3 regions of the Brevibacillus sp. LEMMJ03 genome follow, and region 1 is predicted to be linked to each of the others. Evidence: riboswitches for the same ligand, from Rfam matches in the RefSeq annotation. Region 1 holds a riboswitch; each other region holds the start of a gene.
What was found. Region 1 has a riboswitch for cyclic di-AMP ahead of FOI68_RS13380 (C40 family peptidase). Riboswitches for the same ligand answer to the same signal wherever they lie in the genome.
Positions count from the first base shown of each region.

Region 1 (3,959 bases):
TGCCAAAAAAAGAACCTCCTCTAGGGGAAAAGCAGCCTGTTTCCCAGGCTGCCTTTGGTTCTATTCTACATCAAACGCCGCCGTTCCTCTCGCTTACGCCTGTTCCGTTTGCTGCGGCGTTTCCTTCTGTTCAAGCAGGGAGGCTTTGATCTTCGCCAGTTCGGCGTCCAGGTCGTCCTTCTCCCATTTGCTCAGGGAGTGGTCCAAGCCTGCGCTGGTATTGCGCCACTGGCCGCTTAAATCCGCTTCCGCCTCCATGCGCATCACTTTTTCTTCCATCCGGGCAAATCCGCGGCTCGCCGTTTCGCTGCCCATCCCGACGATGGCCTGATTCACCTGCTTCTGCGTCTTGGCTACTTGGGCGCGGGCCATCAGGGTGTATTTTTTCGCCCGCATCTTGTAAAACTCTTCTTTCAGCTCAGCCAGCTTTTCGCGCATCTTTTGCGCCGCTTCCGAAGCGGACTGGTAGAGCGCCTCGTACTCCTGGGCACGCGCTTCGTACTGCTTCTTGTCGGCAAGCGCGCGGCGCGCCAGTTCGTCTTCGCCTTCGGTTAGCGCCAGTTTTACCTGGCGATCCCGTTTTTCCACGAGGGCGAGCGCCTCTTCCCACTGCTGGCGGAATTTCTTCTCCAGCGCCACCTGACGGGCGACGGCCACTTCCACCTGGCCGATCTCCACTTCCATGTCACGCATGTACTGGTTCAGCATTACCACCGGATCTTCCATCGAATCCAGCACGTCGTTCACCGAAGCCACCGTCAAATCACGCAAGCGTTTCAAGATACCCATTGTCACTTGTCCTCCTCATCATATCACATGATCATGGTTGTTTTAACATCCTTGTCCTGCGACCCGGCCATGCCGGCGCGGGGATTACGGCTGCTGCCGCTTGGTTACGCTTTGCTCCCATCGATCCAATGCGTCATTTTCTCGCAGCACGCGCTGTGCCCACTGCCGCTCCCAGACGGTCGGAACCGGGTGATCCGGCACATCCCGTTGGCGAAGCAAGCGGAAGCCCAGGTAAATGACCCCGATGGCCAGCACGGCGTGAAACAGCAGATGCAGCTTGCCGATCAGCATCAGGAACCCGAACAGAAAGATCAGTACGCCGCTAAAACGCGAACCTGAACTTCCCATCACTTTGCGGGCGCCGTACAGCATGATCAGCCCGGGAATCAGCACACCGAGCAGATCGCCGCCGTCAATGCCGATCTGATCCAGCAAGACCAACCCGCCTATGAGCAGCAGGACCAGTCCGAGAAGCACTTTTCCAGACCGCTCGCTCATCAACTGCTACCCTCCCATCGACTTTGTTTGGGTGTCACCCTCATGGCTTTATTGTAGACGGCTGACAGGGCTCGCCATAACGGGCGGGCGGTTGGTTTTTCCCTCCGTCCCGGGGCGGAGACGCCTTCCTTCCGCAATCGGACAAGCATGCACCCGCGCTTTGGCGAATCGTGCGCCGGCATGGTCGACACGAATCGTTTCCGATTTATGACAACATTTTGTGTCAAAATTGTGAACAACCAAGCAAAAAGACAGGAAAAATCGGACACGTGTTGAATTGTGCTGGAGTGCGTGTAAAAAAACATCGAAATTAGCCGAATTCCGCTATGCGGAAACGGGGGACCCACGTTTTTCGGGGTGAATGGCCGCCGCTTGCCGGCCGCCTAGGGCAATCCTTTCGACCGAACCCATCAGCTAACCTCGTAGGCTCAGGAAAGGAGCAGTTTCTCTTGCGCAAAACGGTGGTTACTCTCTTCATCGCCGGGATGCTTGCAATGGGAGCCGGCGCTGCACACGCCCAGGAGGAATCTTCCTTGATGGGTGTCGTCAACGACCTGTACGGCGCTCCTTACAAGTCGTCCGGCACGACCAAAAACGGATTTGACTGCTCCGGTTTTACGCGCTATGTGTTTGACGCGCTGGGTGTAGATCTGCCTCATTCGTCGTCCGCCCAATTCAAGTTGGGAGTACCGGTGTCCCGCAGCGATCTCCAGCCGGGTGACCTGGTCTTTTTCAACACCAACGGGCGCAGCATTTCACACGTGGGCATCTACATCGGAAACGGCATGTTTGTACACGCGGAGAGCGGCAAAGGAGTCGTCAACACGAGGCTGAACGATCCGTATTACTGGGGCAAGCGCTTTGTGGGCGCCAAACGGATTGCCCTGCCTGTGCTTGAGGCCATTGCCGAGGCTCCACAGAAAAAGAAACCGGTACAAGCAGCATCGCTGCCCGATGCGAAGCAGCAGCCGCAGCGGCAGCAAGAACAATCGAAACAACAGCCCCAGACTCCACAACAGCAGCAAACTCAACAGCAGCAGCAATCACAACCGCGGCAGCAGCAGTAATCGACGCACAGCGTACAAGCCAGGGACGACAGGTCTCTGGCTTTTTCTGGATTTGTTTAGCACCTGGTGTCAAGAGGTAGTAACATCCGTTTTTCGACGCTGCCTGGACTGTCCGGCCGGGAAGGACGGGATTATGTCCCCGCGTGCGGGCAAACCGTGATATGATAAAAGGAATAGGACCAGAACACATGTGGTGACTGGGGGAGAGTACCGGTGAAAGACCATGTTTTGATTGTGGACGACAACGAGGAAATACTCGAGCTGCTGGAAGATATTTTGGGAAGCGAAGGATACGACGTTTCCACGGCGCAGAGCAGCGAGCAGGCGCTGGAACTGCTGAAGTCGGGCACCAAGCCCAACCTGATTCTGCTCGACATCATGATGCCCGGCATGAGCGGCTACGAGCTCTGCTCGCAGATTCGCCGCGAGTGGGAGCTGCCCATCCTCTTTCTCAGCGCCAAGGGCAAAGCGGTCGACAAGGTGGTCGGCTTTGAGATCGGCGCCGACGACTACATCACCAAGCCGTTTGACACGGAAGAACTGCTTGCCCGCATCCGCGCCCACCTGCGCCGCTACGAACGCATTCGCCGTCACAGCGAGGAGGCGGCGGAGAAAGAGACCTCGGCATCCTCCATTACCGTCCTGAAGTTCAAGGGGCTGGAAATTCACAAGGAAACGTACTCCGTTTACGTCAACGACCAAAAGATCGATCTGTCCACCAAGGAGTTTCAACTGCTTACCTTTTTGGCCGAAAACGCGGGCATCGTCTTCACGCGGGAGCAGATCTACGACCGCGTCTGGGGATACGGCTACGGCTCGCTCAACACGGTCACCGTGCACATCAAGAACCTGCGCGAAAAATTGGAGACGGATCGCCAGTTCATCAAAACGCAATGGGGGACGGGGTACGTATTCATCGGGGAGAAAGTGTAGATGAGCATCCGGAACAAGCTGTTCCTCTCGTTTATCGCCTTGATCGTACTCAACCTGCTCCTGTTCAAGTTCGTCTTCGAAGACATCATCGTGGAACAGTTGAAGACGGACCGGCACAACCAGTACCGGTACGAGAAGGAAACGGCGGAGAAGGTGCGGGTCAACCAGTTGTTGAACTCCAGCGTGTTCAAGGATCCGACCGAGCGGCGGGAGCTGGAGGCACAGCTTCCGGAAGACCTGATGTACAAAATGGTGGTCACGGACGCTGACGGCAACCCCATTTACATCAAGACGTCACAGGCCTACAACCTGAAAAACCCGCTGAAAACGAGTCCGGCCGATCCGGAGAAAAGCGATCTGAAGGTGGTCGCGGAATACCACTTTCAGCACGAACCCCCGCGGCAGGGGCATACGATCATCTACTTCTACACGGATGAATCGGACATTCTCGCCACCAAAGGCGTCTCGATGATGCTGTGGTTCATCTACGGCAGCATCGCGCTGGTCGGCCTCATCCTGCTCACCTTTTTTGTCCGCTGGATCCTGCGGCCGGTCAGCGAACTGTCCCGCGTGACGCAGGAAATCCGGGAAGGCAAGCGGTACGTCTCGTTTACCTACCGCTCGCACGACGAGTTTGGCCAGTTGTTCGGCTACTTTTCCGACATGGTGGAC
Region 1 covers NZ_VKJN01000009.1:146,248-150,206, reverse strand. Annotated here, with positions in the region: gene FOI68_RS13395 (class I SAM-dependent methyltransferase) at 1-6, opposite strand, end outside; gene FOI68_RS13390 (PspA/IM30 family protein) at 94-789, opposite strand; gene FOI68_RS13385 (LiaF transmembrane domain-containing protein) at 874-1,287, opposite strand; cyclic di-AMP (ydaO/yuaA leader) riboswitch at 1,590-1,731, shown strand; gene FOI68_RS13380 (C40 family peptidase) at 1,737-2,354, shown strand; gene FOI68_RS13375 (response regulator transcription factor) at 2,568-3,287, shown strand; gene FOI68_RS13370 (sensor histidine kinase) at 3,288-3,959, shown strand, end outside.

Region 2 (3,959 bases), on a different contig from region 1:
CCGCGCATCTTGTGCAGATGCCGCTCATCCGCCCGCACGAGCCGGCCGTTCACCCGCTTGTGCCACAAGAGTTCGCCGTTCACCTCGATCGTCCCGGAAGTGGGTTCTTCCAGCGTCATCAGCAGGCGGGCCAGCGTCGTCTTGCCGGAACCGCTCGGACCGATCACGGCCACCTTTTCTGCGGGCGCGATGTCCAGGTCAATCTCGTGCAGAATCGTCAGGTCGCCAAACGTCTTGCTTACGCTGCGGTACCGGACGATGGGATCGGCGGTCTGCCGGGTGTTGTTCATGCCACTCCCCTCCTTTTACCGCTGTGTCAGTTTGCTCTCCAGCCTGCGAATCAGCAGGGAGGAGGCGTAGCTGAGCAGGAAAAACAGCATCCCTGCCAGCGTAAAGGCCTCCAGGTAGCGAAACGAGGCCGAACCGATCATCTTGGCGGTCATCAGCATTTCCACCAGAGTGATGGCCGACAGCACCGGCGTTTCCTTGAACATGACGATCAGGTAGTTGCCCAGCACCGGTATGATCGGGCGGATCGCCTGGGGAAGGATGATGCGCGTCCACGTCTGTCGTCTGGAAAAGTTCAGCGCCGTCGCCGCCTCCCACTGTCCCCGGGGAACGGACTCAATTCCCGAACGGTACACTTCAGCCAGGTAGGCGCTGTAGTGAATGCCCAATCCCAGGACGCCTGCCGCAAACGGCGGCAGGGAAATGCCTGCCGAGGGGAGACCGTAGAAGAGCACGTACAGTTGGACCAGGAGCGGCGTGCTGCGAACGAACTCGATGACGCCCGCCGCGGCGAGAGACACGCCCCTCGGCTTCGCCCGCCGCGCGAACGCCAGCAGCAGTCCGCCGACAAGCGCGAGGGCAAAGCCGGCCAGGGTAGCGGCAATGGTCGTCTGTACGGCTCTCAACAGCTCAGGCGCAATCTGCCACGCAAACGGCCAGCTCCACACGGCTTACACCCTCCCCGCCGTCAGACGCCGCTCCAGCCCGCGCATGCCCAGCGTCAGCGGGTACGCCAGGGCAAAGTAGACGACCAGAACGAGCGCGAATATTTCGAAGGTTCGGGACGCGTCAAACGTGCGCAGCACCATCCCCTGAAAGGTGAGATCGGCCAGTGTGATCAGCGAGATCAGGGAGGTTCCCTTCAACAGCTCGATCAGCAGATTGCCGAAGGACGGAATCATCATGACAAACGCCTGCGGCAGGATCACCCGCCGCATCCGCTGCCACGGCGTCATGTTCAGGGCGATGGCCGCTTCCGTCTGCCCTCTGGGGACGGCCAGGACGGCGCTTCTCACCACTTCCGAGCCGTAGGCGCCGTGGTTGAGTCCCAAGGCGATCACCCCCGCCGCCAGCGGAGGCAGCTCCACTCCCAACAGCGGCAGCGCGTAATACAGCCAGAACAACTGAACCAAGAGCGAGGTGCCGCGAAACACCTCCACGTAGACGGCGGTCAGCGCACGAACGCTTTTCCGCCTGGAGAGGCGCCCGAATCCGGCCAGAAACGATGCCGCGAAAGCGACGAGCGCGGACAGGACGGTCACTTCCACGGTCAGGGCGGCTCCTTTTGCAAGCGAGGGAAGCAGGTCAAACAGGGACACGTTCCATCACATCCTTTCGTTTGAACGAAATCGGCTCAGGGCCGCGACAGCTCCGCCGCCGTTTCCTCCCCTGGCAGCTCCTGCTCCGTGAAGCCAAACGGCTCCAGGATGTGCAGCAGCTCGCCCGACTCCATCAGCTTTTGCAGCTCGCGGTTGTACGCGTCGACGAAATCCTGGTCCTCTTTGCGGAAGGCGGCCGCGCCGTACCCGCGGACGCTTTTGCCGTCGATGACCGGATGCACGAAATCCATGACCCTCTCCAGTTCGGGGTCCTTGGCGCTGTCCAGCACGGCCTGCAGAGAGGGACCCGTCATCGTGATCGCGTCCGCCCGCCCCGCCTGCAGTGCCGCAACGGCGGACGGCTGATCGGGCACCACCACCATCTGCGAAGGCTTCACGCCCGACTTCTGCAGGTACTCCATCTCAATCGCTCCGCTCATCACGGCCACCCTCGCTTGCGGTTGGGCCGCGATGTCCGGGTAGCTGCGCAAGTTGAGCGGGTTCCCCTTCTTGACCGCCAGCGCCTCCCCGATGCCGTACTCCGGGTTGGCGAAGGCCACTTCCTGCGCCCGCTGCGGCGTGATGTACATGCCCGCGGTGATGACGTCAAAACGCTTTGCCTTCAGACCGGGAATCAGCGACCCGAACTCGGTAAGCACCCCGTTGATCTCAGGGATGCCCAGCCGCTTCAGGATCACCCGCGCCACTTCCACCGCTTCCCCGGTCAGTTTGCCGTCAGGCGTGGCGTAGGCGTACGGCTTCTCGTTGGCGAACCCGACCGTGACAAAACCTTGACGCTTCGCCTTTTCCAGCGTGGTTTCCGCCGCTTCCCCCGCGCGGGGCGAGGCGGCCTGCTGCTGGGCGCATCCCGCCGCCAGCAGTGCGGCAGACAACAGCGCCGTCCAAGCGGCTGCCCACGTTCTTCTCCTGTTCATTCGCACCTCTCCTTTCTTCGTCAACGGATAGAAAAAAATCGGCGCACTGCTTCCGCAACTGGAGGGCCGTTCCAGACGGAAAGCGAATGCGCCGACTGTTTTCCTGCAAACAAAACGGAAAACCTGACGTGGGTACAGGGGGACTGCCCGAACGGGTGCCGGACAGCCCTCTGCACGCAACACAAGCGGATGTCGTGTACGAGTAAGATCGATCTGCTTTAGCCGACGAGGTTAGCTGACGGGTAGGATGGCAGAAGCATCCCTTCTGTTTGGAACAGAATTAACCCCAGAAGATGGTTCCCCCGTTTCCGTCATCAACGGAACTAGGCCCGTATGTGGTTGGATGATGATACGGCACGCTCCTTTTGCCATTTTGGCGTTCTCGAACATGGGGTTCATGTTACCATACTCCCGCCCCTGCCTCATCCCCGGTAATCCCGGATATTCACGCATCAGGCCCGCTCAGCCGCAGTTACCTGGAATTACCAGTCTCATCCAAAAAGATCCTTCCATATCCTACTGTGTTCATTCCTGGTAAAAACGTTGACTCCTGTCCTCCCTGCTGCGCCGGGTGGGGCTTGGCTGGTCGCACCGACCGGGAACCCGCGTTGAAACCGCCGTCACGCGGCGGCGTATAAACTAGTGGAAATCAAACCAAAAGGTGGGAATAGACAGTGGCCTGGACGAAACGATCTCTTCAAATTGGCCTGCCGCTCTCCCTGTTGGGCATCTTGCTGCTCCCCGTGTTCATGGCGGTGTTGAAATGGCTGTTCGTCTACCCGGAACAGACGTGGCTGATGTCCCACATGTCGCTGCTGCTCGCCTGTCTGGCGGGCCTCTTCATTCTGCCCGCCTTTGTCGTAAAAAAGGGCGTCAAACTGATCCTGGGCGGGGTGACGATCCTCTTTCTCTGGCTGACCATGAACACCTATGCGTATGTGGATCGCGAGGGTGTCCATCTGAACCCGTTCTTCGGCAGGGAAACGCTCTACGCCTGGAACCAGGTCCAAAAGACCGAAATCGGGGTCGGCCTCACGGGAAAAAAAGCGGATACGGCAGAAGTGTATATGCGGTTTACGTTCAAGGATGGCACACAAAAGCAGATCGGCTGCTGGTTCGTCTCCGATGCGGTGTTTGCCAAGGAAATGATGGAACAGCACGGTCTGCCGGTCACTCTGCTGCCGATCAGCGAGCAGGCGTACGAGCGCATCGGACAGTGGCCTGTTGCCGATCAGCTTGAGCTGCAGCAACTCTACACGGGAACCTCTACCTGACACGACAAAACGCATCAGGCGGACAGCGCGCCAGCCGTCCTGCCGGATGCGTTTTCTCGCAAAACCTCGTTTCCCCTCCCAAAGGACGGGAACGGTGCGGCTGCATAGGATGAAAACAACGCAGTACCACCGGCCGAGGAGGT
Region 2 covers NZ_VKJN01000003.1:22,013-25,971, reverse strand. Annotated here, with positions in the region: gene ehuA (ectoine/hydroxyectoine ABC transporter ATP-binding protein EhuA) at 1-290, opposite strand, end outside; gene ehuD (ectoine/hydroxyectoine ABC transporter permease subunit EhuD) at 306-956, opposite strand; gene ehuC (ectoine/hydroxyectoine ABC transporter permease subunit EhuC) at 960-1,607, opposite strand; gene ehuB (ectoine/hydroxyectoine ABC transporter substrate-binding protein EhuB) at 1,643-2,542, opposite strand; cyclic di-AMP (ydaO/yuaA leader) riboswitch at 2,747-2,882, opposite strand; gene FOI68_RS04815 (hypothetical protein) at 3,217-3,816, shown strand.
Region 2: another riboswitch for cyclic di-AMP. It lies ahead of ehuB (ectoine/hydroxyectoine ABC transporter substrate-binding protein EhuB); the one in region 1 lies ahead of FOI68_RS13380 (C40 family peptidase).

Region 3 (3,959 bases), on a different contig from region 1:
CGGGTGACGCAGGGTGAGAATAATACTTGCCGTACCCAGCGCGATCTCCTTGGTATGGGCGGCAATATATCCCAGATAGACCCAGGGATCATACATTTGGCCCGCATCGCCGAAATGGGGGTCATGCAGCGGAACATCCCGGACCCACAATGCGGCAAAATTCAGCTCTTCCGCTCGTTTGGCCAGTTTCAGCTGCTTGTCCATGTCCATCTCCGGAACGCTGCCTTGGTATGATTCCAGCGGGAAGAACAGCCCCAGCGTCAGTTTGTTTTCCTGATACATGCGCGTGTAACCCTTGTGGTTGTCAAACCGGTTCATGATGATCCCTCCATATCTATATATCTATAATTGTCGATATAATAATAAAAGAAAGGGCAGGGAACCTACAAGCCCAAAAGTGTAAATGTGTAAAAATCCGTCCCCTTACAGATCCCTTGATAACCGTTCCATCACTTTTTTGATGTTTTCCTCATCCCGCTTGTAATACGTAAATTGCCCAATCCGTTTTGCTTTTATCAATCCCGCTTTTTGCAGCATGGACAGATACAGGGACACGGTGGATTGGGACAATCCCACCTTTTTTTGAATGTCGCTCACGCAAACCCCGTCTTCGTGGATGTCTCCGTGAAGCGGTTTGGGAAAGTGAACGTCCGGTTGTTTTAACCACTGTATGATCTGCAGCCTCGTTTCATTGGACAAGGCTTTCAATACGTCCAAAAGTTCCATGATATCCTCCAGATTCTTCTTTCGTGTATCTCTTACAGTATCCCACATTTCGAAAGCGGGCTGGCTGCATGATTCCGCCAATGTCAGGGGAAGACAACACCACACCCTCCCTCGCTTGGACGGGGATGTTTTTCCTTGAGCCCGGGAAAGCTGGTGGCAGGAGGGAGATTGCCCATGTGCGGCCGTTTCACGCTGGTCACCGCCCCGGAAAAACTGATGAGCCGATTTCACCTGCAGGACATCCCGTTTGAATGGAAGCCGCGGTACAACATTGCTCCCGGCCAGCCCATCCCGGCCATACTTGCCGACGGCGGTCGCCGCAGAATCGGCCAACTGCGCTGGGGCCTGGTTCCGTCGTGGGCGTGGGACGAGAAGATCGGCTCCAAGATGATCAACGCCCGCGCCGAAACGCTGCGGGAGAAGCCGGCTTTTCGGCGGCTGTTCGAACGCAAGCGCTGCATGATCCCGGCCGACGGCTTCTACGAGTGGAAGCAGATGGCCCGGGGGAAACAGCCGATGCGCATCACCATGCGGGACGGAGAACCCTTTGCCTTCGCCGGCCTGTTTGACACCTGGACGGCGCCTGACGGCCACAAGCTTCACACCTGCACGATCATTACCACCCGGCCCAACGAGCTCGTCGCAGACATCCACGACCGGATGCCGGTGATACTGCGTCCGGAACATGAGAGCGCGTGGCTCGACCGGGACAGGTTCGATGCGGAATGGCTGCAGTCGCTGCTCGTACCGTACGATCCCCAGGCGATGAAGGCATATCCCGTATCGGCGATGGTCGGGAATCCGAAAAACGACCGGCCGGAGTGTTTGGAAGAGGCCCCCTGGTCATAGCGGGGAAAACTCCGTCAGCGCCTGGCTGCGGTGCGTTTGCCATTTCTATTTTATCCTGCTGCGTTTTCCTGGGAAAGAACCTCGTGTGCTCATCCCATCCGCCATCACGAGTTATTGCGTGTGCATTCGATTTCATTCGAAAGAAAAACATAGACAGGTTTGTATGCGCTTTCATTGAGCGGCGTACCCGTTGCACGTTGGGGGAGACGGGATTATGTTTGGAGGGAGAATTTCATATCGTGACACGCTGAATCGAAAGAGCGGGGGAACCACTTTTTGGGGTGAATCGCAGAACATGCGTAGGGCTAATTCCACTGCCCGAATCCGTCAGCTAACCTCGTAAGCGTTGTGGAAAGGGGGATGCACTTGTGATGTCGAGGCTGCGGCTGCAAGGGTAATACTACCTTTGTGGCCTTTTTTCTCGTTTTCCAGGCAAATCCAACCCGAAGGAAGGTCAGTCACGAATGACAATTGGTCAGTTAAAGCGTTTCTTCATTGGGTCACCATTGCGAACAAGGCAAATCGCTCACGAAAAATTGCCGAAATGGAAAGCGCTGGCGATCTTTTCGTCAGATGCGCTCTCATCGGTCGCGTACGCTACGGAAGAGATTTTGCTCGTGCTTGCCCTGATTGGATTCGGCGCGTTTGCTTATTCCCTCCCGATCGCCATCGCGATTCTGGTATTGCTGACGGTCGTGACGCTCTCCTACCGTCAGATTGTCCATGCGTTTCCCTCTGGGGGAGGGGCGTACATTGTCGCCAGGGAGCACGTGAACACGCCTGCCAGTCTGGTGGCCGGAGCGGCGTTGATGATCGACTATGTGCTCACGGTTGCCGTCAGCATCAGTTCCGGGGTCGCAGCGCTGCTGTCCGCCTTTCCTTCTTTGCTTCCCTGGAGAGTGGAGCTGGCTGTCTTTCTCGTGATGCTCCTCATGATCCTGAACCTGCGGGGCATTCGGGAATCGGCCACCGTGTTCGCTTTCCCGACGTACCTCTTTATCTTGTCGATCCTGCTGATGATCGCGGTGGGAGGGATCCAAATCTGGAAAGAGGGCTGGCACGGTTATCACGCGCAGGGGGCAGCCCCCGCCGCTGACATGTGGACGTGGGCGGGGATGCTGCTGCTGTTCCGTGCTTTTGCGTCAGGCTGTTCGGCGTTAACCGGAGTGGAAGCGATCAGCAACGGCGTGCCGGCTTTCCGGTCGCCGGCGCCGCGCAATGCGGCGATCACCATGACATGGATGTCGCTTTTGCTGGGGATGATGTTTTTTGGGATTACGCTGTTGGCGTATGCGTTCGGAATCGCCCCCAAAGAACATGAGACGGTAGTGTCGCAAATCGCGGAACATGTATTTGGCCGCGGGCCGCTGTACTACGTCATTCAGGTGGCCACAACGCTCATTCTGTTCCTGGCGGCCAATACCAGTTTCACGGGATTCCCCCAGTTGACCTCGATCATTGCCCAAGACCGTTTCCTGCCCCGGAAGCTGACAATGCGGGGAGACCGTCTTGTGTTTTCCAACGGGATTGCGCTGCTCAGCGTGCTGTCCATTCTGCTGATACTCGTCTTTCATGGCGATACGCACGCGTTGATTCCGCTGTATGCCGTTGGCGTGTTTCTGTCCTTTACGATCGCCCAATGGGGCATGATGAAAGCGCTCCTGCGTGAGAAAAAGAAAGGCATTGCCCGCATTGCCGTGATTGGATTCGGCACCTTGATCACGGGGCTGGTTACGGTCATTACGATCGTTTCCAAATTCACCGAAGGGGCATGGATGGTCACGGTTGCCATTCCCGTGGTGGTGTGGATGTTTTACGTGATCCGGAACCATTACAGCAAGATTGCAAAGGAACTGCGTCTGGATCTGCATGCCCATCCGCAGCAAGTGAAGACCAAAGTCATTATCCCGATCTCCGGAATCAGCAAAGTGGTGGCGCAATCGATTTCGTACGCCAAGGGGATCTCGGATGACATCGTAGCGGTCACCGTCGATTTTGATGATGAACATGCGGGACAAATGCGGGAAAAATGGGAAAAATGGAATCCGAACGTTCCGTTGATTATTTTGCGTTCGCCTTACCGAACCGTGATTGCGCCGCTCTTGAAGTACATCGATACCCTGGAGAAGGAAAAAGAAGGGGATGCGTTTATTACCGTGCTCGTCCCGCAGTTCATCGTCCGCAAATGGTGGCATGCGTTATTGCACAACCAAACGGCATTCCTGCTGAAAGCCGCGCTGATCTATCGGAAAGACGTGGTCGTGTCAACGATACCGTTTCACCTGCATGAGTAACCCTACCCAAAACCAGGTCACTTGAGAGCAGTGACCTGGTTTTTCCTTTTTCATGTCCATACCGTACATGCCTTTCCAGTTCGATCCGTT
Region 3 covers NZ_VKJN01000004.1:187,194-191,152, forward strand. Annotated here, with positions in the region: gene FOI68_RS07245 (LLM class oxidoreductase) at 1-318, opposite strand, end outside; gene FOI68_RS07250 (ArsR/SmtB family transcription factor) at 424-726, opposite strand; gene FOI68_RS07255 (SOS response-associated peptidase) at 901-1,575, shown strand; cyclic di-AMP (ydaO/yuaA leader) riboswitch at 1,811-1,936, shown strand; gene FOI68_RS07260 (APC family permease) at 2,046-3,869, shown strand.
Region 3: another riboswitch for cyclic di-AMP. It lies ahead of FOI68_RS07260 (APC family permease); the one in region 1 lies ahead of FOI68_RS13380 (C40 family peptidase).